3 linked regions of the Candidatus Finniella inopinata genome follow. The protein of the gene in region 2 interacts with the protein of the main gene of each other region in a pairwise test. Links are inferred from orthologs where the notes say so. Each region holds a gene or a part of one and is shown on either strand. Other genes may lie near its edges.

Region 1 (10,848 bases), on a different replicon or contig from region 2:
AAACGACAAAGGGGGTCGTGGCCACGGTGGCAACAAGAGTAGTTAAAACGATACCGAAACCATACCCCAAAGGCCTACGAATCCAACGCTGAGTAGATTGGCGAACCATCCAATCTTTCAACGGTTGATATCCCCCTTCATAAACAGCCACCAACCCTGTAACGGCTGCAAATGAAAGTTGAAAGCTAACCGATACAATGCTTTTCGGATAAAGACTTAAAATAACTGTGGCCGCAATGGCCAATGATCGCATAGACAAAGGGTTTCGATCATACAAAATGCCAACCATGACAAGGGTGGTCATCATAAAGGCCCTTTGGGCTGGAAACCCATAACCAGAAATGGCTAAATAGAGACCTGTTGCAGCAATCGCTGCGACCGCGGCCCATTTCTTGATACCATAGTTTTCTGCCAAGTAAGGAACCAGGCCCAAACCCCGCCTGATTAAAAAGAAAAGAATACCGGCCACCAACGTGACATGCAGACCTGAAATGGCCAAAATATGGGCAATTCCGGCATCCGTGAAATGTTGACGAATGTCTTTGGGGATGCCTGATCGGTCACCGGTTATTAAGGCGGCGGCAATTTCACCAGTTGGTCCGGGTAAATGTTTTCTAAGGGCTTGAGTTAGCTTGTATCGGCCCTGGTAAAGTTTGGTTTTGGGTTTTTTAGAAAGGGTTTGGCAAGATTGAACGCGACCCACTGCCCCAATACCTGCGAAATATGCCTGACGCTGAAAATTGTATCCCTGCAGGCTGACAGGGGGCGACAAAGGCAAAAGGCTGACGCGACACCGAATCTGGTCACCCGGTTCCGCGTCCAATTTCAGGGCAGCCGTATTGAGACGTACTTTAGTAGGCAGAATTGTTGAAGGGACGCCAGACTCATACTGAACCTGGTCAATCGTGATCCGTCGTTTGTCTGGCTTTTTCAAGTCGGGGTGTTCGATATCAATCAAAGTACCTGTAATCTCCAGCGAACGGATAGCTTCCTTCAGCAAAGGAGTGCCCAAGAGTTCCGTTCTAACCTTAGCCACCGTAAACCCGACGATAAGGCTGACAAGGGCATAAACCCAGAACAGACCCGCAGTTTCTGTAAGTAATCTGTGATCTTTATAAAAGATGCGGACGCCGGCTATACAGGCTAGGACCAAGCCCGCACATAATAGAACCAGAGTTAAGGAAGGTTCAGTTAAAAGCTGGAAATAAAAAAGTATCCCCGCAGCCATCCCCACCGGCCACCATAAAAGCCAGCGCGTGTGGTCCTCTAAAAGAGCGGTGTTTAAAGATTTTATCACTAGTTTTTTTTTGCTTGCCGTCGAAGCCACCAAGCACCCAGGGCGATCAAGGGCAGCGACAAAACCTGACCTTGGGTAATGGCGCAGCCAGCCACCGCATAAATAATTTCAGGCTCACGCACATATTCAACCAAAAATCTGACGATGCCATAGCCCATAAAAAATAGCCCGGTGATGCGGCCCGGCTGGCTACGCAACCCAGGGATTTTCCAGGCTTGATGTAAGACTATCCACAACAGTGCCCCCTCACCAAATGCTTCGTAAAGTTGACTGGGATGGCGGGGCATGGCACCAGCGTTAGGGAAAACCACTCCCCAGGGTAAATCGGTGGTTATTCCATATAATTCGGCGTTGATGAAATTGGTGATACGGCCCAGCCCAAGTCCAATTGTGCAGGCAGAGGTTAAAATATCACCAAAGACGAACAAAGGGATTCTCAGGCGTCGGCAATAAATGAAGGCTGCTATAACAGCCCCCGCTAACCCGCCATGAAAGGACATCCCCCCCTTCCAGGTCATCAAGATTTCGACTGGGTGGCTTATGTAATGGCTCAGGTCATAAAATAGAATGTGGCCAAAGCGGCCTCCAACGACAATTCCAACGACAATCCACGTGACGAAGCCGTCAAGATATTGGGGTAAGATGGTCGGCACGTATCTTTTTGCCAGATAAAGCGCATATTTCCAACCCAGCACAATCCCTGCTGCATATGCCAGGCCATACCAATGAATTTTAAGTGGACCCATTTGTACTAAAACGGGGTCAAAATTTGGAAAGGGAAGAACAAGCATACGGCTCCGCACCATGAAGAGAAATTTGATTCACGAGTAGCTGCAATTTTAATTTGCAGATTATGTCTTTTTTCATGCACTTTTCGCAACAGTTATTCCCCTCTGATGACATCAAACAGCGTCAAGGTGCCATCGGGTTTTAAAATGGTAAGGGTATGCCCAATCCGCATTTTCTCTAATCGTGTTTTTAAGGCAGTTTGAAATCCCAACGCTGCGGTCAGGTGAAGGGGCGATAATGACGCCTTCAAGATACCGCAGGGTCTGTGGATTTGGGCATCAAGGCTACCGGTCTTTACGTTAAGGGAAGGTAAAGTGTAGTTGTATTGATCTTTGCCTTCTAAATTTTCAAGGTCAAAAGGGGCAATTGTTTTTTCTGTTTCTACGAAATGAACTTCATTATAAACAAGAGGCGAATTACCCCTCTGTATCCATTCTAAGTCGGAGCTTGTGAATATATCATCCAAAATACCAGCATCAGTCTTATGAAACTCGACCTCGCAAGCGCCCCCAATTTTTTCAAAGAAGTTTCCGGCAGATACTAATCTAAATTTTTTTCTAAAAATTTTTTTGATTTGTTCATGAGCATAAATCTCTTTGGCTCTTTTCTCAGGAAATCCTTGCTCTATTAGGCTTTTTGTTTCTACCTGGAAATGGTCTAAATCTACTTTTCCCTCGGAAAGACTTTTTAGCGAGTAAGTGTTTTGTTTCTCAACAACCTTCTCAGCATCACAGCTTGCATAAACATAAGCTTGACTAAGAATAAAACCATATATCAAACACAAAAAACTTTTCAAAAATTTCATTATTTACAACTGGTTAGGGAAAGAATATGGAATCAAGTCTAAAATTAAAAACCCTAACAAATCGTTAATTGATGGTTCACTTTTCATTTTTTCCAAATGGATCTTAAGCATTTTTGACAACTTTATACAAAGTCAACGTGCCATCAGATTTCAAAGTAGTCAGCATGTGATCTACATCCAATCTATCAATTCTGGGTTTTAAAGTACTATATAGCTCCAAAGTTGTTTTAAGCCCTGAAATAGACAAGGATGAAACCGTCAGATTCATTTTGCCACACGGTTTGGTTATTTCCGCCTTCCTGGAGTAAAGTAAGGAAAAGTAAGATGATGTATGCGAATATTTTTCCTGCAATCTTTTAAATTTAATGGGGTGAATCTCTTCGCCTTCTGTCACAAAACGTGTCTCATTAAAAACAAGCGGGGCATCTTTTTCTTTAAGGCATTCAATATCGGAAGATACAAAAAATTCATCTAAAAGCCCATTATTATCCTTATTCAACACTACCTCGCAGGTTGATCCAATCTGTTCTACAATTTTCCAGGCTGGCACCAATGGCGTTATAAGTTGTTTTTCAAAAAACAGAGCGACTTGATTTTGGGCATGAATTTCTTTGGCTCTTTTTTCAGGGAACCCCTGCGCCATTAATTTTTGCACTTCAGTTTTTTGGCGGTTTAAGTTAAGTTTTTCCTGATGAATCTGCTTTAATTGATAATGATCTGGTTTTTCAAAATCTTTGTCGGACATGCCTGTTGCATGAAGTTGGCTTTGATTGACGACAAAAGCAAACGAAAACAAAGTAAATTTTTTTAATTTATCATACATTGTTATTTTCCCCAAATAAAAAAATGAATGCTGATATACATATATTTTTAAATATTAATAAATGGTTAATATGCCCTCCAAAAAAAAAACCTCTATCAATCAAGCCTGCACACTTTTAGCACAAGGTGATCTGGTTGTGATGCCCACAGAAACAGTTTATGGATTGGCGGCTGATGCATTGAATGGGCACGCAGTGGCTAAGATTTATGAATTGAAAAAGCGCCCGCAGTTTAACCCATTAATTATTCATGTGTCAGATTATGTACAGGCCCAGCAATGGGCTTATTTCACCAAGGTTGCCGAAATACTGGCAACTTATTTTTGGCATACACAGCCCTCACCTTTGACCTTGGTTTTGAACAAAAAGCCAACAAATCTTAGCTCTTTGGTAACAGCTGGGTTAGAAACAGTGGCGATTCGGGTTCCCCATCATCCTGTGGCCTTAGATTTATTAAAGGCTTATGGAAAACCCCTAGCGGCCCCAAGTGCGAATCGGTCGCTTCATATCAGCCCAACAACAACAGAGGCTGTCCACCAAAGTTTAGGGCCTCGCACACCTTTTATCCTGGACGGCGGCCCCTGCCAAGTGGGCCTTGAATCAACCATTTTGGATTTATCCGGCGACGTGCCTGTTTTACTGCGCCCCGGCGGAACACCTGTTGAAATGTTAGAGGAAATTCTGGGACACGCGATCCACCAGGAAGTTGGCACAACCGCTATCAAGGCACCCGGCATGATGAAACGTCATTACGCCCCGCAACTGCCCCTTCGCATCAATTGTTTGCATGCTGAACCCGGCGAGGCCTTCTTGGGTTTTGGACACAACGATCAACCCGCCCACCTTAATTTAAGTAAAACGGGTGATTTAAAGGAAGCGGCAGCCAATTTATTCTCCATGTTAAACGAACTGGATAAACCAGGTTTGTTTAAGGGGATTGCCGTCATGCCCATCCCTTTGAAAGGTTTAGGGGCAGCCCTTAATGATCGCCTGCAACGGGCTGCCAGTTCGGAAAGTTAATTGTGACCCGATAATTCGTACGGATCAGCCTCTTCAAGAAATTGAATCAAAATGTGTAATTGGTGATCCCATCCCATAATTTCGTTATAAAATTCGAAAAACAAGATGAGATTTTCATTGTATTTGAAACCATTCCTTCCATCGGCAATTATCAATTGCGCATATTTGCCCCCATCAAGCCCCCTTCTTAAAAGCTCTCCATGGTTGGTCTATTTTATGGGTGGCAATAGATCTGCGTGATATGCGGCAAGGTTCTTTCTGCCTAAAATCTTGGAAACAATCGATGCACGTTCAGGTAAACGAAAATTTGCATTACCTACCCAGTTTCTAACGGTCTTGGCTACCGCTTCATGATATGGGGAAAGAGCATCTCTGTTTAAAATCAACTCAGCAAGAATTACGGAATTTCTGATAATAGAATAGTCACCTCTACCATCACCTAAATTAGACAGACAATTTTTAGCAGCTGCGGCTGCCTTTTCGTGATGTTCAATAAGAGCATCTCTCTTTAAAATGCTGGCAGCAAACCGTGTGCGAGCCTCGATAGCAATACGTGCATCATTCAGCAAACCTACAAGAACTAATGCTACCGTTCCGTGATGTACGGCAAGAGCATCTTCCTCCAAAATATAATAAGCAAGCCATCGGCGTGTATCGATATCAATACGTGCATCATTCAGCCAGCCTATTGCGATTGTCGCTACTTGTTCATCAAGATCATCTTGACTCAAAATATCCTGAGCAAGAAGTGCGCGCGTATTGATATCGATACTTGCATCATTCAGCAAACCTATAAGAGCTAATGCTACCGTTCCGTGATGTGCGGCAAGAGCATCCTCTTTCAAAATATAATGAGCAAGCCATCGGCGTGCATTGATACACATATCGGGCTTACTCAGCGTATTTATAGCCTCTTCTGGATATTGATCCACAATAGATTCAGCAATATCTGCGCGTGTAGATTCGTTTATGGCTGTATGATTTAGCATCCTTACAAGCGTGGGGTTTGAAACTCCGCTTAAAGGACCATCTACAATATACGCTTCAATCGTATTTCGAAGACTTTTCTCAATCTTTGTATTGCTCAACATATTCATCATTACGTCTACTGCGGGTTCCAAGGACGGGCCGCTAAGATCTATACTCAACATATACATGGCAATATCTCCACGCTTATTGATATCAATACGTGCATCACTCAACAATTTTATTGCTGCTACTGCAACCTCTATTTGCGTTTCTTCATAAACACCATTATAATTAACAAAAATTTTAAGAACAAGATTTGCGCAAGTATTTATATCAATATCTGCATTATCTAACCAACTGATCACCGTTTTCGCTACACTTGTACTATATTCACTGTCGTTTTCATCCCAACCGTTTGCATTCAAAATACCACTAGCCAGCTTTGCACGCTTTTGGATAGGTATATTATCGTTCGTCACCCAAGGCTCAACTGTGGATACCAGATCTTGTGTATTTTGATTATTACTAAAACCGGTCATTTTATCACTGTCAAATTCATTAAAAAAACGGATAGCAAGCTCTACACGACTATTTATATCAATATATTCACTGGCCAAAATATCACTAGCAATATCCTCGAAAGTCTTGATATGAATACTTTCATCACTCAGCCAACCTACTGCGATTGTCGTTACTGATTTATGATGTTCCTTAAGATTATCAGTAACCAAAATATTCCGAGCAAGCTTTGCGCGCGTATTGATTTTAATACGTGCATCATTCAGCCAACCTACTGCGATTGTCGCTGCTGGTGCATGATACAGATCAAGATTACTATTAGACAAAATCCTCCCAGCAAGCTCTGCGCGCTTAGTTTTATCAATAGTTGGATCATTCAGCCAACCTACTGCGATTGTCGCTATCGGCTCATAATGCGCACGAGGATACTTAACAGTAGCCAAAATATCCCCAGCAATAGCCACGCTCTTAGTTTTATCAATAGTTGGATCATTCAGCCAACCTACGATTCTCGCTATCAGCATATAATGCGCATCAACAAGATTATGATTAGACAAAAATTTCTGAGCAAGGCGTGTGCGTATCTCGATACCAATAGTTGGATCATTCACCAAGCCTACTGCGCCTTCTGTCGCTGCGCCTGCGTGATCCATTGCCACGAACATATTGTAAGCACGAACGACGCGTGCATCTGAATCAAGATTTGCATCCATCAATACATTACGTACCGATTCTATTTCTGTCGTTCTTTGTTGTTGTGCGGGTAGAGGTGGTAAAAAACCAGATAAGTCTTGATTAGCATCACTTGTAGGCCCTGCAGACGAGGAAGAGCTTGAGCTTGAGCTTGAGCTTGAGCTTTGGTTTGTGTCGCAACGCTTCTTAGCTTCAGTTTCAAGACCATCTTGCTCATTCTCAGAATCATCACGGTCTCTCTTCCGCGATACTGAAATTGCGGGATTTCTTGGCTTTTCAGCTGATTCTATAGGTCCTTTATCAGAGGAAGGAGGTAAGCTTTCCAATTTCATTGTTGCAGGAGTACGGAGAGATGAACCACTGGTTGCATCATACAGCTCCTCTCCAGCGCCACTACCTTTGGCTTGGGGGGCTAAGAAAGTTAGACCGATTAGCATTAATAATGCCTGCTCTTGCGCCTTATTCATTTTCTTCATCATGATCTTGGTATCCCTTATTGTATACGTCGAAATTTTAATACTTACGCGGTGGCGCAGAGTATTTCATGGCGAACATAATTCATTGGGATCACCCTTGCAAGTTAATATATCGTCGGTATATTTTTTTAATTGCAGTTTATTGTCTTTACCCCCCTCTTGTTTTTTGCTTGATTGCTGTGAATAAGTTCAGACAGATGTGAGACACTTGGGCGGCGAAGCGCGCTAATTATGCTAAATCTTGTATTTTTTTTGTAACAGTCTAAAAATTCTCTTTAAACCACAGCCCTAATCTTTGCGCAATTTGCCATTTTGCGGGCGCCAGCGGGCCCACTTGATCACCGTTATAATCTTGCAAGGCATAAAACAAAAGCCCCGCACAGGTTGAAAACGCGGGGTTGTTGATCATATCAACCGTCCCTGTCAGGCCCATAGGCAACCCAAGGCGCACTTGCTTTGTCAGCAGCTGACCGGTGACTTCCCTCAACCCCTGAAGCTGGCTTGCTCCGCCTGTAATAACCAAGCGCTGGTACACCAACGGGTCAACTTCAGAAGTCTTCATTTTTTGCGAAACCAAATCCAAAATCTCTTCAACGCGAGATCTGATTATATGAATCAGCATTCCTTTTGAAACGTGCTGCTGGTAACTGTTATCCGTTTCCCCCATAGACTGAATGAAGATGTTTTCACGATCATCGGAGCTGGATGGCATCAGCGTGCCATACAATGTCTTCAGACGCTCTGCCTGAGCTAAAGGTGTTCCAAGTCCTCTGGCAATATCTGCGGTGATACTGCCGCCGCCCAAAGGAATCGAATTGATTCGAACCAACGTACCATTGATGAAAGAGGCGATCGTAGTTTGCGACCCACCCATGTCAATCACCGTAACGCCCAGTTCCAATTCATCCTCAACCAACGTCGCCAAGCCAGAGGCGTACGCCGATGAAACATACCCAGCAATATCCAAATGACAACGACCGATGCAACCGCTTAGGTTTCGAATCAAGCTTAAAGGGGCGCTGACAACGTGCAGCGTCGCGGATAGGGTTTCCCCGACCATCCCTTTGGGGTCACGAATCCCTGTGATAGAGTCAAGGGTATATGATAAGGGTAAAATATGAATAATATGGCGGTTGTTTTTGACAATGCCTTCATAATTTAAGTTCAGCAAACGCCGTAAATGGCTTTCATCAACAGGGTTGCCAGAAAGGGAAATCTCTGTCCTTAAAATATGCGATTGGGTAAAGGAGGCCGGCAGGCTGACATAGACACTGTTAATATTCTGCCTTGCAGCCTGTTCGGCATTTTGAACAGCGCTTAGGATCGAATCTTCCAAAGATTCCAAATCTATAATGGCGCCTGATTTTAACCCTTTGGAGAGTTGATAGCCGACACCCACAACCCGAAGGGATCGACCCTCCATGGGCACGTCATCAGGCGACGGCCTTGCGCCATCAAGCTTTGCAATCGCACAGCAGACTTTGCTCGATCCTATATCAAGGGCCGCAAACAATTCTTTGCGTTGTATCGGTAATTTTTTAGTAAAAAAGCTCATAGCGGAAGACTACAATACTTTTGCGATAAATTACAGTTTTTCAAACAATTTTACCGCGAATGGCATCTAGCCTTTGGTTTGATGCGTTGATTTATCATTCTTCCTTTTGGTATTATCCACCCGTTTTTTGTTGAGTTTTTGAATTATTCGCCTGTTCGCCGGCAGTTTTAAGGAGCAACCCTGCACAACTAATGGACCTTAAACGGGCAACTAGCTTGTTATATAAATCGATCCTATCACGTGTTAGTGACACAAGAAAAACCCATCGTTGATTTCAAGGTCCAAAAACGATACTATCCAAAAAAACTTCAAGAAGAGCAGCCCTTGCCTTACCAACGGCGTCCTAATGTTGAAATTATTAAGTTTGAAGGGGTTGGATTACAATATTCAACAGGCCAAGCTGTCTTCTATGAATTAAACTATTCGTTGTTCGCCGGAACCTTTTACTTTTTAACGGGCCCCAGTGGCGCTGGTAAAACCTCATTACTGAAATTGATATACCGTGGATTTAAAGCCTCAGGCGGAAGAGTCAGCGTTTTCGGCCGTGATGTGAATAGTTTATCAGCTGCTGAACTGCCCAGCTTTCGTCAACGAATGGGATTGGTCTTTCAAGATTGTCGACTGATTGATCATTTGTCAGTAATAGATAACGTCGCGTTAGCTTTAAAAATAACAGGCACTGACACCCGTCGGGCTTACACATATGCGGCTGAGTTGCTTCATTGGGTAGGTCTAGGCGATCATCTTCATAACTTATCTTTTCAGTTGTCTGATGGTCAAAAACAAAGGGTCGCTATTGCCCGGGCGGTAATTACCCGCCCGTTGTTATTGCTGGCTGATGAACCAACAGGCAACTTGGATGCCCACAGCGCCCATCGCTTGATGTCGTTGTTTGAGGAACTTAATAAAATGGGCACAAGCATTGTTTTGGCCACCCACAACCAAGCATTGGTCAGTGCGTTTCCCTATATCGAACTGCAGCTGCATCAGGGGCGCATTCAGGCCAAACCCCCCGTTCAAAATCGCCGGCCTAGCGACTACTACTGATGTTGAAAACTCGAAACACTTCCCTGCACCAATTTCCCCTTAACCAAGATGGTGGGCAAACCTATCTGTCTTGGGCGGTTGGATTCCTTAGCATTATCATCGTTTTTATGGTGATGGGTTTTCTGTCGGTTTATGATCCGGACACAGGATCGAATCCGACCTTTACGGTGGAGATACCTTTAATCGAGAAAGATCCAGAACAATCGGCTGTTTTATTGGAAAAGGTGTCGACCTTTTTAAAAACCATCCCTTCCTTGCAAAAAATAGAGGTGGTGGAACGATCAGAATTGATAAATTTATTAGGTCCGTTAGCAAACGACTTGAACACGGTTGAGGATTTACCCTTACCCATTTTAATTGATGTCACTCTGGACAGTAAGGTTCCTGTAAAGATAAAAGGATTAACCCAACAACTCCGCCAGATAGCAGCCGGAATTCATGTGGAACCCTATGCCAAATGGCATTCGATGGTCCAAATTCATAACCGCACCCTTCAAACGTTGGTCTTAGGGGGCATTATTCTTATTTTGATGATTATGATGGCACTGGTCAGTTTAGTGACCAGAACATCGCTTACAGCCTATCGTTCAATTGTCGATATTTTGCGATTGATGGGGGCTAGAAATACCTTCATTGCACGGCAATTTCAAAACAAAACTTTTCTTAGTTGTTTGAAAGGAAGTTTTATTGGCCTGGTTATTAGTTTGGTTGTTTTGTACTGCCTGAGTATGTTGCCACCTTTATTGAGCTCACCCCTTCTGTTTGAGCCCTTAATCACATTCTATCAATTGCCTTTCTTTTTGTTGTTGCCCCTTGTGACAGCAATTGTCAGTGCTTTTGTATCCTATCTAACGGTC
Region 2 (10,777 bases):
CTTGGATGCGGCCAGTGCGGCTGATTTAGAACAATTGGGGAACACCGTTCAAAAGCGTGTTTATGATCAAACCGGCATTATGTTGGAATGGGAAATCATCCGGCTGGGTTAACAAGAAATATCTTATTTGCCCTCCTCCGGGATGACTGCCTTTAAAACACTTACATAATCAAGATTGTGGGCATCCGCTAGAACGCGGGCGGTAAAGGATTCCCCATTAACGGGCGATTCACTCACGGATGAAATGCGCGCCACTGGTAAGCCGGGCGGATAAACCCCTCCAAACCCAGACGTCACTAATAGATCCCCCACTTTTGGTTGAGTGTTCGGTGTTGCCGAGGCGGCTGTATGCAAGACTTTCAGATCCGAATTGTTTTGCCCGCTTAAAATTACATGCTCGCCTGTTGTGGCTATGCGGGCGGGAATTTTGGAACGACTGTCTGTTATTAATAAAACGCGCGCTGTTGTCGTGCCAATTTGGTAAAGACGACCAACCACCCCCTCGGCCGCTATAACCACCTGATTCTTGACCAAGTGACTGCCCGAGTCCACTTCAATTGCCAACGTTGAGAAAGCATCTGTGGGCATACCGAGAACGCGTGTGGTTATAAACTCTTGTTTGTAGGCGGGTAAAGCATTCACCAATTTCCGCAAAGCCTCATTTTCCCTTTGATAGCTTAAAGCCTGATGCTGAAGCATTCGTAACTGTTGGTTTTCCAGGGTTAAAGTCTGAATCTGGTGCTGCAAACTTGTGTGCGTATGCCAATAATTTTTGATGGATGTAAAGGGAGCCTGCACGTAATACAAACTTGTGACCGTCAAGTCAGAAAGCCATCGTTGGCAATTTTGTAGGTAAGCATTTTGTCTGTTGAACAAAAGCACAACAAACACGACCAAAAGCACAAAGCCGATCATGAAACGATGCAAATTCTTGAAGGAATGCCTGAAAAACTTTCCCAAAAAGATAAAGAAAGCCTGACTTCGCCGAAGACCGCTTGCTTTTAAACCAAGAAAGGAGAGGAGCATTTTTTATGACAGTCTTAATACATACTGATTAACACGTTCTTCAAGGTTTTCATTTCTTCCAAAGTTTTTCCCGTTCCTAACACAACGCACGTTAACGGATTTTCAGCGATAAACACAGGAACACCGGTGGCATCGGCCAAAACGCGATCCAGATTTGTTAATTGCGAAGCACCCCCCGTCATGACGATGCCGCGGTCAACGATGTCGGCTGATAGTTCTGGCGCTGTATTCTCTAGGGCTGTTTTCACCCCTTCGGTTATGGCCGTTACCACTTCAGTTAAAGATTCTGCAACTTGACGCTGGTTAATTTCTATTTCTTTGGGCACCCCGTTGATAAGACTTCGGCCTTTAATCAACATCGTAATGCTCTCGCTTTCAGGTGTAACGATGGCAGAAGCAATTTCTTTTTTAATTCTTTCAGCTGTGGCTTCACCAATCAACAGACTGTGGGTGCGACGGATGTAGTTAATGATGGCATCATCCATTTTGTCCCCGCCAACCCGAACTGAACAGGCATACACAATGCCCCCTAATGACACGACAGCGACCTCGGTTGTGCCACCCCCAATATCAACCACCATCGATCCTGTGGGCTCTGTGACGGGCATACCGGCACCAATGGCAGCTGCCATGGGCTCCTCAATTAAAAACACACGACGACCGCCAGCGCTTTCGGCTGATTCCTGAATCGCGCGACGTTCAACAGCGGTCGAGCCTGAGGGGACGCAAACAATAATCTGGGGGGCTGCAAAACCGCGTCTGTTGTGAACTTTGCGAATGAAATGCTTGATCATCTCCTCTGCCACTTCAAAATCAGCGATAACACCATCACGTAAAGGGCGGATCGCCTGAATGTTCCCCGGTGTACGCCCCACCATCAGCTTGGCCTCTTCACCCACGGCCAAAACTTGGCGTTTGCCTTTGATGGTTGCAATCGCGACCACAGAAGGTTCATTTAGAACGATTCCTCTTCCCTTGACATAAACCAGAGTATTGGCGGTTCCCAAGTCGATGGCCATGTCGGCTGACATAAATCCCAAAAAACGTGATAGCATAAAGGCTCGCGATTCATAAAATATAGTGGGTTTGCTGGCCCAATCTACAAACCCCTGATAAAATGATCAAGCATGTAATAGGAAAATCATAATGACCACAGATGTAATTGACTTACGCGACTTCTATGCATCGTCTTTGGGGACTGTGGTGCAAAAAGATATTAAGAAGACAATCTCAACAATATGGCCAAATTATAAAAATCAAGTCGTTTTGGGATTTGGCTATGCCCCGCCTTTTTTAGAGGCTGAGAATAGCGACCTTAATGATGTCTACTTTTTTATGCCAGCGCAGCAAGGAGTTTTAAAATGGCCACCCTTTAGGCCAACCTTGTCTGCCTTGGTAGATGAAAACCTTCTTCCTCTAGCCGATCAAACCATCGACCGCATTCTATGTGTCCATGGCTTAGAAAATTGTCACAGTGTTGACGATTTTTTACAAGACGCCTGGCGCGTTTTAAAACCAGAGGGGCGAATCCTATTTGTGGCGCCGAACCGACGTGGTTTATGGGCTTGTGCCGATAACAATCCATTTGGATTTGGGCGCCCCTATACCATGACTCAGCTATCAAAACTTTTAAGGAATCACTTATTAACGCCCGTTACCTTCAGACGCAGCCTATATCGACCTCCATCTTGTTCTGGGTTTTTTTCCATGACCATCCCATTATGGGAATACGTTGGACGTCATTGTTTGCAAAAATTCAGTGGTCTTATTTACATCGAGGCCACAAAGCAGATTTATGCGCCCCGTGGTAAAATGGCTTTTGCCAAAAAACTAAAATTAGCCTTTCCATCTCCATTGGCAGGTCAGCATGCTCAGGTAACTTTAAAAGAGTATTGTCATAACTCGGATAATCCCCTCTAGAATTTTTTCTTCATCGAAGTAAGAAATAATAATTATCTTCCGCGCAATTTCATGGCATTACTATAAACATTATAGTAACTATATATTTTGCGTGTACCCCGATAGGGTGGGGTTTCTGAAGGCCTTTGAGGGATAGATGAAAATACATTTGCCAGATAACTCCATCATGCTAAGTGTACAGGACGCTGTCCAGGGGATCTGTCAGTATATGTTTGATCAGCTGAATTTTAATCATTTCTCTTATCGACGACACTATAACGACGGCGCCACAATCCACCTTGTCAATAGCGACGCGAATGATCACGGCAGAACTTATTTAAAGGCTTTATATGGTGAAGGGCTTTATGCGAGAGCCCCGGATGTTGAAGAGGCGGCAAAGACAAGAACAGACAGTCCACGTTTAATGGGTTTTTTAACGCCTCAATTTAGTGTGGCTGATGGCTTAGCTAACGAGCCAATTTACAGAAAACAAATAGAACTGGCCGACCTATGCAACATAGGTTATAGGGTTGGTTTTTACCAACGTTTTAACGACTATATTGAGATCAATTCATTTGGAAGTTCTTCGTATGAAATAGGTGTTTTTTTAAATTTTTGCATCCAGCACTTGGTTGTCTTTCAAAATTTCATTAAGTATTTCAGAACGGAAGCAGAAGGCCTTATCGAAATAATAAAAAAAGACCCCATTATTCTTGCCCCTGGGCTGACTTTGGAATCACAAAAGTCTACCCCTGCGGATTTTGTTGGATATGATTTCAAAAAAAAGAAAAAAATTACTCTGCGGCTTACCGGGCAAGAGGCAGCTACATTGCAGCAGCTATCAAAAGGGCAAACTTTCAAGGGCGCTGCTAAAAATTTGCTAATTTCTCCCCGTACCGTTGAAAATCATATCTACAGTGCAAAGATGAAATCAAAGTGTAACAGCACGAATGAATTGCTAGAGGTTTTCTCAACGTTAACGCCTAGATAATTTATAGCCAAATAAAATGAACAGAAAAAAAATCCATATACCTGCCGATTTCTTTGCTTTGTCTGTCCAGGACGCTGTCCAGGCTATTTGCCAGAATATGTTTGATGAATTGAATTTTGATTATTTCGGTTATCGGCGTCAATATTTTGATGGTACGACGATCCACCTTATGAACTCCGGTAAAGATGGTAATGGTGGATCCTTTCTAAAGGCTTTATATGGTGAGGGGGTTTATTTCTCAGTTGATGAGATTGAACAGGTGATAACCTCCTTTGACAGCTCTTCCCATTTATTTGGTTTCGTGACGCCGAAATTCAGCCTAACTGACGGCTTGACTAATCAACTAATTTATCAAAAACAAATAGAAATTGCCCATATCTTTAATATAGGGAAGAATAAAACTGCCTTTTTTCAGAACTCTCAGGACTTTACAGATATGATTATATTCGGAAGTTCTTTTCATGAGACAGGTACTTTTTGCAACTTTTGTATCCAGAACCTATCCGTCCTTCAAAATTTTGTTAAATATTTCAGAAGGCAAGCAAAAAGTCTTATTGAAGCTGCAAAGGAAGACCCTATTCTGCTTGCCCCCAGCCTAACCTATAAAATACCAAAAACGAACCTTTTGAATTTTACAGGCTACAATTTTAAGGAAAAGAGGAAAATCACCTTGCAGTTTACGGAACAAGAAGCCAATTCCTTAGAGCTGCTGGCTTCTGGGAAAACTGTTGGAGGGATAGCAAGTGATTTACGGATTTCTCTTCATGCCGTTAAAAACCATTTTCATGAAGCGACGAAAAGATCAGATTTTCAAACTATTTACGAGTTGTTGAAAATCTTCCCAACCTTAGCACGTAGGTAGGTATAGCTTCTCTGACATTAAGAAAAAAATTAATCATTTCTAACACAATTTCGTCACACAACTATAGACAATACCGACTATAGGGTTGTTACGAACCTTGATAGGGTAAAGCTCCTGAAGCCCTTTGAGGAATACGTGAAAATACTTCTGCCAGATAAATCCATTATGCTAAGCGCACAGAACGCTGTTCAGGCTATTTGTCAGTACATGTTTGATGAGCTGAATTTTGATTATTTTGACTACCATCATTATTATGATGACGGAAGGTCTCTTATTCTTATAAATGATCAGGGCGATGGCCTTAGAAAAAGCTTTCTTCAAAGGTATTTCGCGGAAGGAATTTATTTGCAACCCGACGATTTAGATGCCTTAAGAAAACTATATCATAGTCAAAAAAAGTTATTTGGTTTCAGGACAGCTGAGTATTCCCTGCTAGATCAATTGCCTACCACACTAAAGCATAGAAAGGCCTTAGAGCTTACCCAATCTTTCCAAATTGGAAATAGAATCTATTTTGTTGAACGCCATAGCGATCATGTCGAACTAGCCGGTTTTGGCAGCAATTTTCATAATAGTAATTTTTGCAACTTTTGTGTTCAGAACATGGTTATTTTGCAAAGCTTCATTAAATATTTTAGAGACGAAGGACACAATCTTATTGAAGCTGCGAAAAAGAATCCCGTTCTGATTGCGCCCCTTTCAACTTACCAATCCCCGAATCAACGCTTTGATCGAATGCAATATGTTGGTTATGATTTTAAAAACAACAAGAAAATCAACTTAAGCTTGACTGGCCAAGAAGCCGCGTCTTTAAAACAGTTGGGCACAGGAAAGACTTTTAAAGAAGCAGCCAAGAATTTGCTGATTTCTCCCCCTACAGTTGAAAACCATATTTACAGTGCAAAGATGAAATCAAAGTGTAAAAGTACGGATGAATTATTGGAACTTTTCTCAACCTTAACGCGTCGATAATTTATAGCTAAATCAGATGAACATAAAAAAGATCCATATAACCGACGATTTCTTTTCCTTCTCTGCCCAGGACGCTGTCCAGGCTATTTGCCAGAATATGTTTGACGGGTTGGACTTTGATCACTTTTCTTATCGTCGTCATTATGATGATGGAAGAACAGTTCACTTTATCAATAACCCTGCGAATGGCTGTGGGAAATCTTTTTTAAAGGCTTTGTATGGTGAAGGGGCTTACGCAACACTTGACCACATTCAAGAGTTGGCGAGATCATATCCAGGCAACACTCTCTACTTTTTTGGTTTCGTAACGCCCCTATTTAGCCATGGCGATTGCACTGAAAATTAGTTTAGTATTCTAAAAATTATTTCCTAATTTTTTATTCGGCTTTTCTGCTGTTCTATCCGTTGTTATTATTCTTTTTTCTCAATAAAGAAAAAGGAAACAGGGATGCAGTTATCAGATACTTTCCTCAAACATTTTGAACCTCTTGCCGATCCTCGTATTGATAACCACAACAAGCTTCACAAATTGCACGATATCTTGGTAATAACAATATTGGCCACAATTTGTGGCGCTGATAACTGGGTTGATATTAGTGAATTTGGCAAAGCCAAATACGATTGGTTATCAACATTTCTCGAGCTGCCTAATGGTGTGCCATCTCATGATACTTTTGGCCGTGTGTTTTCCATACTTGACCCAGAGCAATTTGAATCCTGCTTTTATGCATGGATCAAGTCACTCTCTATCGATGTTAATTCTGAGATTATTGCTATTGATGGAAAAACGCTACGGGGTTCTGGCAACAGAAGAAAAGAGAAAAAAGCCCTACACATTGTAAGTGCCTGGGCAAGCAATCAAAGTCTTCTTTTAGGGCAAGTTAAAACGGATGAAAAATCCAATGAAATTACAGCCATTCCAAAATTACTCAAGATGATTGATGTTACTGGTAGTACAGTCACCATTGACGCCATGGGTTGTCAGCAGTCAATTGCTGAAGAGATCTTAATTCAAGGTGCAGACTACGTATTAGCTCTAAAAGATAATCAACCGAAGCTTCATGAAATGGTCAAGGCAATTTTCCATATAGGAGAATCACGTCAGTACAAGAAGATGCTTAATCGACGGAAAGTAGAGAAGATCCATGATCATGGTCGCATAGAAACACGTCGCTATACATTAGTATCAGCACGCGATCCGGCAGTATTTCAACTTCGTTGGCCTGGGTTAAAGGGTGTTGGCATGCTTGAAACAACACGCACAACTAATAATCAGGTTGAGCGTAGTACCCGCTACTTTCTAACAAGTTTAGCCTATGAAAATATTGATCAGTTTATGGTTGCTGTCAGAAAACACTGGAACATAGAAATTAACCTGCACTGGTCTTTGGATGTAGGTTTTAGGGAAGACCATAACCAGGTGCATGTTGGCCACGCGGCCAAGAATTTGGCTGTCATGAGACGTATTGCTTTGAATCTACTCAAGCAAGAAAAAACGAATAAACGAGGGGTGAGCTGTCGACGGAAGGTAGCAGGCTGGGACAACAAATACTTATTGAAAATTCTAACCGCTGACCACAATTTAAAGCGCGTTTGAGCGGATTGACTGATATAAACGGTAAGTCTTTTAAAGGGGAGGATAGTGTCTAAAAATAAAAAAAACAGGAAGTAGATCTCTCAAAACCTACAAAATCAAATCAATCTACAAAAGTTTGGGAAATAGCAGAAACCGTAATTTTAAAAACTAGGCTGAGGAGATGTCAGTGCAATCGCCATGCCTATTTAGCGCAACTGATACTTTGATGAAACATCCAACTTACCGAAAGCAAATGGAAATTGCCCTGTCCTGTAATATGGAGAATAGAGTGGTTTTTTACCAACGTTTTAAGGACTATTGTGAAATCAGCATATTCGGAAGTTCCTTTCATGATACGGCTGCTTTTTGCAATTTTTGTATCCAGAACCTATCCGTCCTTCAAAATTTTGTTAAATATTTCAGGAGCCAGGCAAAAAGTCTTATTGAAGCTGCAAACGAAGACCCTATCCTACTTGACCCCTGCTCAAGCTATAAAATACTAGAAACCAACCTGTTGAATTTTGTTGGCTACAATTTTAAGGAAAAGAGGAAAATCACCCTGCAGTTAACGGAACAAGAAGCCAATTCCTTAGAGCTTTTGGCTTCTGGGAAAACTGTTGAAGAAGTGGCAAAGAATTTGCAGCTTTCTTCCTACATCGTGAAAAGTCATATTGGCGAGATGATAAAAAAATCAGAGTGTCAAAGTATTTACGGGCTGTTGAAAATCTTCCCAACCTTAGCGCCCAGGTAGGTGCAGTCTCTCTGATTAAGAAGAAAAATTAATTATTTACTACGCAATTGCGTCACGAATCTATTGGCTATCTTATGCCTATACCTGCTATAAAGTTATTAAGTAAGTTTACAAGTTTTTAAAATTTCATGTGAAAATATTCATACCAGATTACTCCATCATGCTAAGTGTACAGGACGCTGTTCAGGCCATTTGCCAATACATGTTTGATCAGCTGGATTTTAATCATTTTTCTTATCGTCGTTATTATGATGATGGCAAGACAATCAACCTTGTTAATAGCGACGCCGATGATAATGGCAGAACTTATATAAAGGCTTTGTATGGTGAAGATCTCTATGTAAGAACCGAGGACCTTAAGAGGATGACAACGAGAAAGGCCATTACGCCCCGTTTAATGGGTTTTTTGACACCTCAATTTGGTGTAGCTGATGGCTTGGCTAACGCACCGTTCTATAGAAAGCAAATGGAACTTGCCAGCCTATGTAACATAGGTAATAGGGTTGGTTTTTACCAACGATTTAAGAACTATATTGAGATCAGTGCATTTGGCAGTTCTTCGTATGAGATGGGTGTTTTTTTAAACTTTTGTATCCAGAACTTGTCTGTCTTTCAAAATTTCATTCAATATTTCAGAACAGCCGCTGAAGACCTTATTGAAATGGCAATAAAAGACCCCATCATGCTCTCTTCTCCATCGACTCTCAAATCACCACAATCTTCTGTTGTGAATTTTGTTGGACATGATTTCAAAAATAATCGAAAAATTACTCTGCGGCTTACCGGCCAAGAGGCAGCTATATTGCAGCAGTTATCAAAAGGGCAAACTTTCAAGGGTGCGGCTAAAAATATGCTAATTTCTCCCCGTACCGTTGAAAACCATATCTACAGCGCAAAGATGAAATCAAAGTGTAACAGCACGAATGAATTGGTGGAACTTTTCTCAAATTTAGCGTCTACGTAAGAACCTACCATTCTATGCCTTTGGCATGCCTTAAGATTTGATCGGCGTCGGCTGTGTACTGGCCATTGCTGTTGTGTAAAACAATACCTGGTTGCAATTTCATTAAGCCGCCGGTGTTTTTCGTGCCTCTAATCAAAATGCGTTTAGCTGGTTTATTTTGGCCGGGCCAAAGGGGGTACAGAGTTATATTGCCCAACTTACCAATCAGGAAACCAAGGGCTTGATCCAATCGATCAGCTCTATAAATAAATGTCACAGTTCCCTTAGGACGAACCATCAACAGGCAAAAACGGGCCCATTGGGCAAAATCAGCTTCCCCCTCAAGGTTGGAAAGGGCCTTGGATTCATAAGGGGAAATGTTGTTACTGTTAGAATTTAAATGGGGCGGATTTGTCATAACATGGGAAAAGGTGCCGGCAGCTAGGCGCGGCGGCGGTCTTAAAAGATCACCTTGTAAAACTTCAACCCGGTCTCTTAGCTGATTCAGCTGACTGTTTTCGGCTGCATAACGGACGGATTCCCGGTGAAGCTCTATACCGACAACCCTAACCTGGGGGCAGCGCATGGCAAGGCATAACGAGGCTGCCCCAACTCCAGAACCAATATCTAAAACTGTTTCGCCAGGTTGCGGTTGAATGGCAGCTGCCAAAAATATAGGGTCGATGGCCACACGGTAACCGGTTTTGGGTTGACGTAGAAGGATTCTTTCCCCTAACAGGCGATCTTCTGTGTAAGAGTCTGTCTCCATAAAATTCATACCTATTGTTTTTGTTGAAACTTATTTATACAAAGAAAAGATCGCTGTAGGATATACCCAATTCAAATCATTTTTCGGGATTAGGTTGGGAAACGTTTATGTATTTATATGGTTATCATGCGTGTCATGCGGCTCTTTTAAACCCCCATCGGGTTATTGAAAAGATTTATCTGACCGATCAAAAAACCACAGAACGTCTGCCACCGTTAAAAATGTCTAAAGTTGAGATGGTTGACCGTCGCCGCATGGACAATATGCTGCAGCCAGGGGCTGTGCATCAGGGGATTGCGTTAAAGGTGCAGCCATTGGAAACGCTTGACCTAAGCTTTTTGGAATCGGATACAACGCCCAATCAGCAGGTTATTGTCCTTGATCAAGTCAGCGATCCGCATAATGTGGGGGCAGTTTTACGGTCTGCTGCGGTTTTTGGAGCCAAGGCGGTTATTTTGACGGAGCGTCACGCCCCCAAGGAATCAGGGGCTTTGGCTAAGGCAGCCTGTGGGGCTTTGGAAAGGGTTCCTTTATGTTTGGTTAAAAACCTGGCCCAAGGCATCGAAGAATTGAAGCAAATGAATTTTTGGTGCGTGGGCTTTTCAGAAAAGGGGCAACAGACCCTGACCCAAATCGATCTGAAAGGGAAAATCGCCCTTATCTTGGGCAGCGAGGGGGATGGCATGCGCCAACGCACCCAAAGCCTTTGTGATTTCCAGGTTTGTCTGCCATCAGCCAGCGACTTCTCCACCCTGAATGTGTCAAATGCCGCCGCCATTGCCCTTTACGAGACGTTTAAAAGTCAGCAAGGCTGAGGTTAATATTCTAGCTCAGGGACGGTAAATACTTCTGCCCCAACTTTCACGGAATACCATTTTTTTAGGAAATCACTCAAAATAAGCAACTCTCTTTTGGCACTACATTCTGGTGAGCCTTGAAAAAGGGTTGGCAAGTATTCCAATCTCTCAGGGTTTATATATCGGTTATT
Region 3 (10,840 bases), on a different replicon or contig from region 2:
TCCTAAAAAACTTATAGGATCGCCTGAAAATGATGTTGGCGTTATTGGTGGCACATTTATTGAAGGTGCTGACGAAACGACACCCCATGAGGAAGAGTTTGAAATTATGATTCAGAGTGCCAAAGACTTTTATCGTATTCGTTAGTTTTTAAAGCAGGTTATGTCATATGCCAAAATTAAAGCGCTATTTTCGCCCTTGGCGTCCCTTTAAACGGTTTTTGCCCAAAAGCCTGTTTGGCCGTACGCTTATCATTTTGGTAACCCCCTTAATTTGTATGCAGGTCGTTTTAGGATATATTTTCTTTGATCGTCACACAGAAACCATTTTGCGATTATTGTCCGACACAATTGCTGGTGATATCGCTTTGGTTGTCCATTGGGTTGAACGAGATGATGATTTTAAGCGTATTCATGCGCTGGCCCAGCAAAACTTAAGCCTTCATCTGGTTTTGGAACCCAACGGGAAAATGCCAAAAACAGGCTTGCACCGAAACAGTTGGTTGTATCAGTTTTTAGGCGAAGCATTAGATCAAAAACTACAATCCCCCTATTATGTGCGCATGGATAATAATTTTATCTATATATCGGTTTTAAATTCAAAAGGGCTTTTAAAGGTTACCTTGTCCCGAAAACGCTTGTTTAGTCGGACAACACCGTTGGTGTTTATTTGGACGACGGGCTCGGCGATTTTGTTGTTTTTGGTGGCCTCTTTGTTTATGCGCAACCAAATTCGCCCCATTCGACGGCTGGCTCAGGCCGCGGAGAGTTTTGGTAAAGGTGATGAGATTGTCTCCTTTAAGCCAGAGGGGGCAACGGAAGTTCGACAAGCCGGTTTTGCCTTTCAAATGATGCGAGATCGATTGCGGCGTCAGTTGGCTGACCGTTTGGAAATGTTGGCCGGTGTTTCCCATGATTTGCGAACCCCCTTAACCCGCATGAAACTTCAGTTAGCCTTAATGCCTGAAAATCTTGACCAGCAAGCCTTAAGCCAAGATGTGCAAATTATGAAGCAAATGGTTGAGGGATTTTTAACGTATGCCCGCGGGGCCGGTGAGGAGGAAATAAAGCAAGTTGATCTTGTTGGCTTGATAAATGAACTGACACAACAATTTAAAGATGAAAGTTTTCAAGTAGCTTTGGAAATCCCAGCCGATTTAGTCGTGTCGCTAAAGTCTGGACTGTTTACCCGGTGTTTAACGAATTTATTGGAAAACGCTAAAAAGTATTCGCACACTCTTCACCTGCAAGTCCAAACGTCCCAACATTACTGGCAGTTGATTATGGATGATGACGGGCCAGGCATTTCCCCACAAGAGCGGGAAAACGTCTTTCGGCCTTTTTATCGCCTTGATTCGGCGCGCAACTTGGACCAAGGGGGTGTGGGGCTTGGTCTGAGCATTGCGCGTGATGCGATTCGCAGTCATGGGGGACAGATTTACCTTAGATCATCGCCCCTTGGTGGTACACGCGTGGTTATTCAACTTCCTTTATAGAGATTGATGGCGAGGAAGATGACGACACTGTCATTGGATTTTCTAACACATACTGTAAGGCTGCTCTATCTTTTGCGGCTTGTGCTTGCTGCTCCATACCAAGTTTTCCATAAGCTTCAGCGGCCTGGTTCCAAAGGCCCCAAGATGGGTTTTTTTGGTTGGCTGCAACAGTTGCAAGTTGTTCGAAACCTGAGGCTGCTTTGATGAGGAATTCTCTAGCTTTATCCTTCTGGTTCGCTTTTTCAAGAGCCTGGGCTGCTATTTCCAAATTAGGGGGGCTTTGTAGGACGTGTTGATTAGCTATAAATACTTCTGCAATTTTTTGATAATCTACTGGTGCTTGATCACCCATTCCAAGCTCTTCGTAAGTTCTGACAATCATGAACAGCGAATGAATAGGAATATTCTGAGTTGTTGAAGGGGTTAAACTAATAATCTTCCTATACATTCTCTTTGCGTCGCTATTTTTTCCAGCACTTGTATAAGCTTTAGCTGCTGCCCGAAAATCTATCAAATTAGGCCTGGTTTGACCTGTTGTATATAGAAAGGGTGTGGTGATTTCTTCAGCATAACTCAGATAACACGACACAGAGAAACCATTGTTTATTGATTTGTTTTTCTCATTCGCAGTCAGTTTCGAAGCCATTTCAAACGCCTCCGCTGCTTGTTGCCAGTAATATTCATTGTCGATTGTTTTTTTTGCGTATTCTAGATATTGGTTGCCTGCCAGGTGATATGCATCACTTGCCATTTCTGCTCGTTCTGATCCTTCATAATGGCGTGCGGCGAACAAAAGGTCCCCTGGGATTTTTGCACTAAGGGCTCTGCTCTTATAACTCCAGATAGCAATATTCGTGGCTATTGTAGACCACTCTTGACGCTCTGCATGTCTTTGCAAAATTTTGTAAACCAACTTGATGGCTTCATCATATTGTTTTGTAAGGTAGAGCGCCCATCCTACAGTTAACAACACTGGGGTGGTGCTTTGGTCAGGGGGGGTGCCTAGTTTTGCCAGAGTTTGTTGAAAACTCTCAAGATGAAATACGTCAACAAAACGATTGATTCCGTCTTTTTGTTCTACAATTAAATCAAAATCACAAAGGAACTGCGCAGGGCTATCTTTCAAAAAGTTATGCAGATCCTCCCAAAGAATTGGTTCCTTTTTTTCGAGTTTTGACACTAGAAAACCGCTGCTTCTTTTGCTTGCAAGAGACATCATATCTGGTTTGATGTCTGATGAAGCGGCATATGTAAGGCCCTGCAAGATCAACGTTAAGGACAATATTTTTACTATGGAATGCATGTATACTTTTTCCTCTGAAATGCTTGTTTTGGTTATGAATTTAGACTCGTACTGATATGTGTTAAAAACAGCTGCGTATAAAAGTATGAGACAATATCGATCTAAGTTCCATATGCAAAAAAGGCTTTTAAGGATAAAGCCGGAAGCTCTGATCCTGCCTTTTTTAATTATATTGGCATATGATCTATTGTTGTTGAAACGTGTTAGTTATTTTAGCTTTATTTTCTTAAATTTTTTTATCAAATAAAAAAAAGGTCTTTTGATATAAATTAAGGTGGATTTTTTCTTAAAGAAGCAATAAAGATAAAGGGTGTGATCAAGCTAAATATCATTGGTCAATTAAAATTTTTTATAATAAAATTTTACCCAACGACTTTAGGTTCCCCCAACGCTTTTTTGTAAAAGGATTATTGCTAGCTATGAACGGACATAAATCAAATACTCATGAACTTGACCTTAGACCACGCATTTCAGTTATAGGTGTTGGTGGAGCGGGGGGGAACGCTGTTAATAATATGATCCGGGCTAAGCTGGAGGGGGTGGAGTTTGTCGTCGCAAACACAGATGCGCAATCCATGGACCAGTCGTTGGTTATGCCTGAAAAACGTATTCAATTGGGACTGCATATTACCCAAGGTTTGGGCGCAGGATCTAAGCCAGATGTAGGACGTGCGTCCGCTGAAGAATCTTTAGACGAGGTTCTGGGGCATTTGCGGGGTAGCAACATGGTCTTTATCACGGCTGGCATGGGGGGTGGCACCGGAACAGGGGCAGCGCCCGTGATTGCCCGTGCTGTCAGAGAAAGTGGGATCTTGACTGTGGGTGTGGTCACAAAGCCTTTCAATTTTGAAGGGACACACCGTACCAGAATGGCTGAAAAAGGCATTGAAGAATTACAACAATACGTCGATACCCTGATCATTATTCCCAACCAAAATTTATTCCGGGTTGCCAACGAACACACAACGTTTGCTCAAGCCTTTGAAATGGCTGATAACGTTTTATGCTCTGGCGTTAGAAACGTGACCGATTTGATGATGCGACCTGGTCTTATCAATCTGGACTTCGCTGATATCAGAGCGGTTATGGCTGAAATGGGCAAGGCGATGATGGGTACTGGTGAGGCCGAGGGTGATCGCCGTGCGGTCGAGGCTGCTGACATATCGATTGATAATCCATTGCTTGATGATGTCTCGATGAAGGGCGCCAAGGGTGTTTTGATCAACATCACCGGTGGCTATGACATGACGTTGTACGAAGTTGATGAGGCTGCGAACCGGGTGCGCGAGAACGCCGACCCTGAAGCGAACATTATTTTTGGTTCCACCTTTGATGAAAAATTAAATGGGCGTATTCGTGTTTCTGTGGTTGCCACAGGCATTGGATCAAGTTTGGCTCAGCAAGCAGCGTGGAGAAATGCCGCCGCTGAGCAGATGTCTTCGTCTGCCTATATGGCAAAAGGACCAACGGTTAATGCTGCGCCTGCAGAGTCCTTGCAAAATGCAAGGCATGCTGTTTCGGCCGAACTAGATTTAGCAGCTTCACAAGAGGCACCTGCTCCAGCGGCTCCGTTAGGAACCAACCAGCAAGGCTACTATTCATCTCCAGCACCGTCTACAGCTCCTTTGGATATTCCCTCATACCAACAACAATCCCCTGGGTATGCTGAGCCATCGCCTAAGGTTGAGAGGAAACGATCTCCCTCTTTGTTTGAAAGGTTCACAGGGGTTGGACGTCAGCGTTCTCAAGAGGCTTCTATGGCTGAACAGACTTCAAAGGCACAACCTTCCGAAGATGACAGGGATCATGACGTTTTGGATATTCCAGCCTTTTTACGTCGGGGGAATCAGTAAGCACTCATGGCTCGTTTGACTGTTCTTACCGTCCCTGATGCTCGTTTGCGAGTGAAAGCTGTACCCATCTTGGGTGTGGATGACAACATTCGGCAGCTTATGGATGATATGCTAGAGACCATGTATGCTGAGGATGGGGCGGGGCTTGCTGCAACGCAGGTCGGAATTAATAAACGCGTGGTCGTGTTGGATTTGGAAGACCATGCGCCAGGCCTTGGTCCCTTAAAAATCGCCAACCCGGAAATAGTTTGGCGATCGGAAGACGTCCAAAAAAACTGGGAGGCTTGTTTGTCAGTACCAGGCCAAAGTGCACAGGTAGAGCGGCATACGGCCATTCGTTTGAAGTATCTGGATGAAAATAATACGACTCAGGAAAAAGACTTTGTCGATTGGGTCTCAGTTTGTTTACAACACGAAATTGATCATTTGCAAGGTGTTTTATATGTTGATCACCTATCGGCGTTAAGGCGAAATTTGTTAATTGAGAAGGCCAAGAAATTCAAGGCTTCTTAGTTATTTTATTGGCGAACCGTGCGTAAGTATTTTGAATTAATTTCAACTTTTATGGATTGCCAGGATTGTTTGCATAGGGATAATGTGTGAATTGGCCTCGTGCAAAATATGACGTTAGTTTGGTAAAAATTCATGAACAATTACAGAAGTGTTAAAGAATATAACCAGTCAATTCAAAAAAAACTTTCGGAAATTGCAAAACCCCTTGAAGACAATCTTTCTATTCGGTTTTTGACATACAGGCGTTTTTATAACGATGGGAATCTTCTTTATTTGTTTAATCACGAACAGTGGATGGATTATGTTCTTGGTTCATCAAATTGGGTCAGTTCAAGTTTTAAAAAGAAAATAAAACTGACAACGGAACAAGCCTTAATCGACAATGTATGGAGTGAAAAAGTTGATCATGAAGACCCTATTTTAGGTTCCCTTTATGCCCATGACATTTGGCATGGTATTTCCGTCTATATCAAACACAATAGTTATATTGAAAGCTTTGCATTTGCGGGGACGCGTGCCACCCCCCAGGTTCTTGATATTTACAGCAATCATCATTACGTTCTTGATCACTTCAGAAAGTACTTCTACGTCCAGGCCAAACCTTTGATTGATGGCTATGATCGTAAGTTACTGATTCCCTTTTCTTTAGAAGAAATGATGGCCCCTTCAGACCTTAATAAAAAAATTGAAAAGTTTATGCAAGAAACTTCCTTGAATCAGATTCCTTTATTTCTGGGGGGGGAAAGATATTGTGCTTTCCAAAAGGGAAATGGATTGTCTGGTGGGGTGTGTCTATGGCGAACGGCCAAGCAGATCGCCAGACGCTTAGGCATTTCTTTTAAAACTGTCGAAACCCATCTGGAACACGCTAAACAAAAAACGGATTGTCAGTCAAAAAGCGATATGATTAAAGTCGTCATGCAAAACAACGATTTTCGGTATCTTGTTGGAAAGACATAACCGCATCGTCATACCGCCGCAAGAAAGTTACGGATAAAAATCCAATGACGGTTGTGATGAAAATATAGACGCCAGGTGCCACCAAGCTTCCCCACGACTTTGCTAAATATATACAAATAAGGGGAGTCGTTCCGCCTAAGATGGCTTGCCCCAGTGTAATTCCAAAGGCAACCCCTGTGTAACGATATTTTGGTGGGAAAAGGCGTGTGAACAGACCGGAAATAGGGGCCACAAAGGCAACACCCAAAGTCGAAAATAAAACTTGAAAAATAAGCGTTCCGTAAAACGTTGTGGCTTTGTCCAGCATGAAGAACAAGGGGAAAACTAGAAACAAGATGCAAAGACTCGTTTTCTGCATGAAATTTTGCAGGTCAAAGCGGTCAGAAATATACCCCATAACGGGCGACAACAGAACCCAATATAAAAAGATCAGCGTATTGACCATTAAACTTTCATGCAATGTCAAACCAATTTTATTGATGTACACATCGTTCAAATACAGGGTTGATACGTACAGCAATGAATGGCCACATCCGCCAACACCAAGGGCGCACAAAATATTCCATGGGTCCTGCTTCAAAACAGTCCTAAGGGGGCTATGACATTGCGTCTTCGATTGTTCTATCTGTTTAAAGACGGGAGTTTCCTGCATACGGCGTCTTATAAAGTATGCGCCTAACGTGGCAAGGGCACCTATCAGAAAGGGAAGACGCCATCCCCATGCGGGCATAAACCATGCGATACAAAAACTACCCAACGCTGTACCGAAAACGGCCCCCAAAATACCAAAGGCACAAACAAAACTTGCCGAGAACCCAACCCGGTTTGCAGGCACATGTTCCCCAATGTAAACGCCCACGCCCCCAAATTCACCGCCAACGCAAAGGCCCTGGGCAAGGCGGCAGGCAAAAATAATGACGGAGGCGGCTATGCCAATTTCTGCGTAAGTTGGCAGCAGACCCATGATTGTCGTTGGAATGATGGTTAGCCCAACAGACAATAAGAAAGCTTTTTTACGGCCATAACGATCACCATAAGATCCAAATAAAATGCCGCCTAAAGGGCGCATAAAATAGCCGGCTGCAAACGTGCCAAAACTTGCAAGCATGGCTACATCTTTATTACCTGTTGGGAAGTAATGAATGCTCATGACAGTAGCAAGACATCCATACAAAGCAACGTCATAGCGTTCAATTAAGTGTCCAAGAAGACTGCTTGCGATAGACTTTCGGTCGACGGTAACCATATAAATCCGACTGTGATGGTGAATAAAGTGGGAGTAGAAAAGATTTACTTTCCTCCGTCTAGTTGATTTTTTGAATATTTTCTTAGAAAATTTCCGTTGGTTGGTAAAAATTTTTACTTGAAAGGGGTATAATCCAACATAAAACCTTATCCATTGGGGATATCTATGACTAAAAAACATCGTTTTAAGGTTGATAAACTCACCCGCGACAAGATGCCAGATATTATGCGAAGTCTGAATATTGACGGGCTTGTGCGTATTATGGATGCGGATGAATATCTGATGCGCCTGCAAGACAAATTGCTGGAGGAGGCCAAGGAGGTCATTGCGGCCAAAACCCCTGATGAATACGTTGAGGAATTAGCTGATGTGTTAGAAGTCATGCACGCCCTGGCGAATCGACTGGGTCTATCATATGAACAAATTGAAGAAAAACGCCAGGAAAAGAAACGGGAAAAAGGCGGATTCGAAGGTCGCGTCTATGTTGCGTATGGTGACGTCGCTGCTGATAATGAAAACATCCGTTACTATCGGGATAGGTCTGAGGATTATCCCGAGATTGTGTAATGTTTACTGACGGTACCATGAAATTCTAAAGTGCCATTTTCGTTTTTCATGGTGTATTGGTCCTGATATATCAGAAAGGCCACCCATGCTCATACAACGATCGACACTTATGAACCGCATTAAAGAAGCCTTTCGTGTGAATAGGATTGTTTGTTTGTAGGGCCACGTCAGTGCGGAAAAACGACCCTTGCCAGAGAATTATGGGCATTGTCGGGCAAACGACCTCAAGACCCAGGGTGTTTTGACCTTGAGAAACCCTTGGATATTGAACTGCTTGATGCCCCCGAACTATCACTTCGACCTCTTTCAGGTCTTATTATCATTGATGAGATTCAAAGACGGCCCAACCTCTTTCCTTTTTTACGTTATTTGCATGATGAAGCCTTAGATCAACAAATCCTGATTCTTGGAAGTGCATCTCGTGAACTTATTCATCAAGCGTCTGAATCACTTGCCGGGCGGATTTCATTTATAGAAAACACCCCTTTTTCATTAGATGAAACTCCCGACCAAACTCAGTTGTGGGTAAAGGGGGGATTCCCAAAAAGTTATATTCTCGATGATGTCGCAAGTTACCAATGGCGCGGAGACTATATTCGAACTTATGTCGAACATGATCTGGGAACATTTGGGCTTTCGTTCAATCCGGATATCTTAAGAAAAATGTGGTACATGCTGGCTCATTACCATGGCCAAATGTTTAATGGTTCAGAGCTTGCACAGGCACTAGGAATTTCTCAACCAACTGTTAAGAAGTACTTGTCTTACTTACATGCAACTTTCATGATTAGAACTTTGAATCCATGGTTTGCCAACATTAAAAAGCGACAGGTCAAATATCCTAAAATCTACTTCCGTGATTCAGGTCTTTTGCACATAGTCCTTGGTATCCACACCCAACAAGATCTGGTGCATCATCCAAAAGTTGGCGCATCATGGGAAGGTTTCGCCTTAGAAGCAATATGCCGCCTGTATCGTACGGACCCAGAAGACTGTTTTTTTTTGGCCAGTCATAACCAGGCAAAGCTTGATTTAATCATATTCAAAGATGGAAAAAAAGGGGGTTCGAATTTAAGTATGCAGACGCTCCAAAAATTACGGCCTCTATGCGCAGTGCGCTTGATGACTTGGAACTTGATGAGTTGACGGTTGTCTATCCGGGATCGCGTGATTATGCGTTGTCTGATCGGATCAAAGTCCGCGGACTTTTAGGCTGTGCTGTTTCTTCATATTGAAGTGATTCTCAGCTTACCATGAAATTCTAAAGCGCCATTTTCGTTTTTCATGGTAATATACCCAATTCAAACCATTTCCCCTGTTTTTCTGCTTGATCTTTTTCCGATAAACGGCGGCGAAAAAGCCTTAAATAGAATGACTATTCCAGGCTTTTTCGCCTTGTTTGTTGAAAAATCTCTGCCATAAAAATCCCGAAAAATGAGCTGAATTGGGTGTAGTCAATCATTCCTTATCATAGGGTGTAAACCCAAACTCTTAAGAAAAAAGCTTAACGATCCGTTCAACTGATTCTACTGCGGCTTCCATCCTGCTAAAAACAGTGTCAATTGTGTAATCCTTGAAGGGCCCCTGTACGACATAGGTCGTTGAAAAACTGTTTGCGGAATGAATAGTCATCGTTAAATGATAAGCATCATTTCCACACTGATGGCTGTGGGTTAACTGAAAGGGAAAATCTGACACATCATTAAGGCTGAATTCATGCAATAAACTGTGATCGCTTTTATGAATATATAACCTTGATATTTCAACTGAGAAAAATTGTTTTTGATAGCAGGTCTGTTCTTTCCCATCCAAGAAATAGGACCCTTGTTCCATATATATTTTTTGATTGGCCTTACTGTGTTCAAAGCAGGCCGTACCCTGAAGGCTGAGTTGCGGTGATGAAATGACTCGTTGATAAGAATAATCACCTGTAAATACCCTATCCAGAATAGGATTCATATTTGATACCCTCACCTATCCGCAAGAATCATTAAAAGACTGTGCTGGTAGTGTGCGAGAAGAATCATGCCATAACAAAAAGCCCTCCCGCTAAAAGGCTTAAAGTTTCATTCTTTTAACGTCTTCAAGATCTGCTCGCATACTTTCTTGGCATCGCCTAAAACCATCAGCGTGTTGTCGCGATAGAATAAATCATTATCGACACCAGCATAGCCCGACGCCAGAGATCTTTTCACGAACAAAACCGTACGGGCATTTTCCACATCTAGAATCGGCATCCCATAAATGGGGGAAGTAGCATCAGTTTTGGCAGCTGGGTTGGTGATATCATTGGCGCCAATGACGAAGGCCACATCTGTGGATGAGAAATCGTGGTTGATTTCTTCCAGTTCAAGAACTTCGTCATACGGCACATTGGCTTCGGCCAACAACACGTTCATGTGGCCTGGCATACGGCCTGCCACAGGGTGAATTGCGTACCGAACCTTCACCCCTTTTTGTTTTAAAAGATCAACCATTTCCCGCAATGCATGTTGAGCCTGAGCCACCGCCATACCATAGCCTGGCACAATAATCACAGAACCAGCATTGCCCATAATATACGCGGCATCTTCACCACTGCTGACTTTAACAGGTTTGTCTGACTGACCGCTTGCGGCCTCAGAGGCGGCCGCTGGGTCCGTTCCAAAGCCACCCAAAATAACATTAAAAATTGACCGGTTCATCCCCTTACACATAATGTAACTAAGGATGGCACCCGATGCGCCGACCAGGGCGCCCGTGATAATTAGCAAGTTGTTGTTCAAGGTAAACCCAATACCGGCAGCAGCCCACCCTGAATAAGAATTCAGCATGGAGATAACCACAGGCATATCCGCCCCTCCAATGGGCAGAATTAAAAGGAATCCCAACGCAAAGGCCAACAACGTCATCATCCAAAAAACAA

The links.
Region 1: the proteins of EQU50_RS05820 (region 2) and ftsA interact in binary tests that used the Escherichia coli proteins (3 or more experiments, as listed by UniProt). The link is inferred for Candidatus Finniella inopinata from one-to-one orthologs.
Region 3: the proteins of EQU50_RS05820 (region 2) and ftsZ interact in binary tests that used the Escherichia coli proteins (3 or more experiments, as listed by UniProt). The link is inferred for Candidatus Finniella inopinata from one-to-one orthologs.

What each region holds. Positions count from the first base shown.
Region 1 is NZ_SCFB01000001.1:48,832-59,679, reverse strand. Bases 6,799-9,645 are described here. They hold ftsA (cell division protein FtsA), read right to left. Parts: upstream 8,945-9,645; coding sequence 7,652-8,944; downstream 6,799-7,651. Other genes in these bases: EQU50_RS00290 (cell division ATP-binding protein FtsE), read left to right, coding at 9,185-9,645; EQU50_RS00300 (hypothetical protein), read right to left, coding at 6,799-7,392. Also shown: EQU50_RS00325 (ComEC/Rec2 family competence protein), read right to left, coding at 1-1,297; lgt (prolipoprotein diacylglyceryl transferase), read right to left, coding at 1,297-2,088; EQU50_RS00315 (hypothetical protein), read right to left, coding at 2,181-2,864; EQU50_RS00310 (hypothetical protein), read right to left, coding at 2,995-3,714; EQU50_RS00305 (L-threonylcarbamoyladenylate synthase), read left to right, coding at 3,776-4,732; more of EQU50_RS00300, read right to left, coding at 4,942-6,798; more of EQU50_RS00290, read left to right, coding at 9,646-9,991; EQU50_RS00285 (cell division protein FtsX), read left to right, coding at 9,991-10,848. UniProt on the Escherichia coli protein: Essential cell division protein that assists in the assembly of the Z ring. May serve as the principal membrane anchor for the Z ring.
Region 2 is NZ_SCFB01000006.1:176,823-187,599, reverse strand. The notes cover bases 62-2,837. They hold EQU50_RS05820 (rod shape-determining protein), read right to left. Parts: upstream 2,082-2,837; coding sequence 1,041-2,081; downstream 62-1,040. Other genes in these bases: EQU50_RS05815 (class I SAM-dependent methyltransferase), read left to right, coding at 2,173-2,837; mreC (rod shape-determining protein MreC), read right to left, coding at 124-1,026; murB (UDP-N-acetylmuramate dehydrogenase), read left to right, coding at 62-112. Also shown: more of murB, read left to right, coding at 1-61; more of EQU50_RS05815, read left to right, coding at 2,838-2,946; EQU50_RS05810 (helix-turn-helix transcriptional regulator), read left to right, coding at 3,083-3,916; EQU50_RS05805 (helix-turn-helix domain-containing protein), read left to right, coding at 3,933-4,778; EQU50_RS05800 (helix-turn-helix transcriptional regulator), read left to right, coding at 4,914-5,750; EQU50_RS05795 (hypothetical protein), read left to right, coding at 5,767-6,096; EQU50_RS05790 (ISAs1 family transposase), read left to right, coding at 6,199-7,347; EQU50_RS05785 (LuxR C-terminal-related transcriptional regulator), read left to right, coding at 7,514-8,077; EQU50_RS05780 (helix-turn-helix transcriptional regulator), read left to right, coding at 8,238-9,041; EQU50_RS05775 (tRNA1(Val) (adenine(37)-N6)-methyltransferase), read right to left, coding at 9,046-9,789; 23S rRNA (guanosine(2251)-2'-O)-methyltransferase RlmB, read left to right, coding at 9,897-10,604; EQU50_RS05765 (hypothetical protein), read right to left, coding at 10,607-10,777. UniProt on the Escherichia coli protein: Forms membrane-associated dynamic filaments that are essential for cell shape determination. Acts by regulating cell wall synthesis and cell elongation, and thus cell shape.
Region 3 is NZ_SCFB01000002.1:44,346-55,185, reverse strand. Bases 2,594-5,432 are described here. They hold ftsZ (cell division protein FtsZ), read left to right. Parts: upstream 2,594-3,215; coding sequence 3,216-4,649; downstream 4,650-5,432. Other genes in these bases: EQU50_RS01075 (helix-turn-helix transcriptional regulator), read left to right, coding at 5,295-5,432; def (peptide deformylase), read left to right, coding at 4,656-5,162; EQU50_RS01090 (tetratricopeptide repeat protein), read right to left, coding at 2,594-2,796. Also shown: EQU50_RS01100 (FAD-dependent oxidoreductase), read left to right, coding at 1-145; EQU50_RS01095 (ATP-binding protein), read left to right, coding at 168-1,493; more of EQU50_RS01090, read right to left, coding at 1,474-2,593; more of EQU50_RS01075, read left to right, coding at 5,433-6,122; EQU50_RS01070 (MFS transporter), read right to left, coding at 6,079-7,368; EQU50_RS01065 (nucleoside triphosphate pyrophosphohydrolase), read left to right, coding at 7,534-7,935; EQU50_RS01055 (DUF6314 family protein), read right to left, coding at 9,427-9,894; EQU50_RS01050 (NAD(P)(+) transhydrogenase (Re/Si-specific) subunit beta), read right to left, coding at 10,002-10,840. UniProt on the Escherichia coli protein: Essential cell division protein that forms a contractile ring structure (Z ring) at the future cell division site. The regulation of the ring assembly controls the timing and the location of cell division.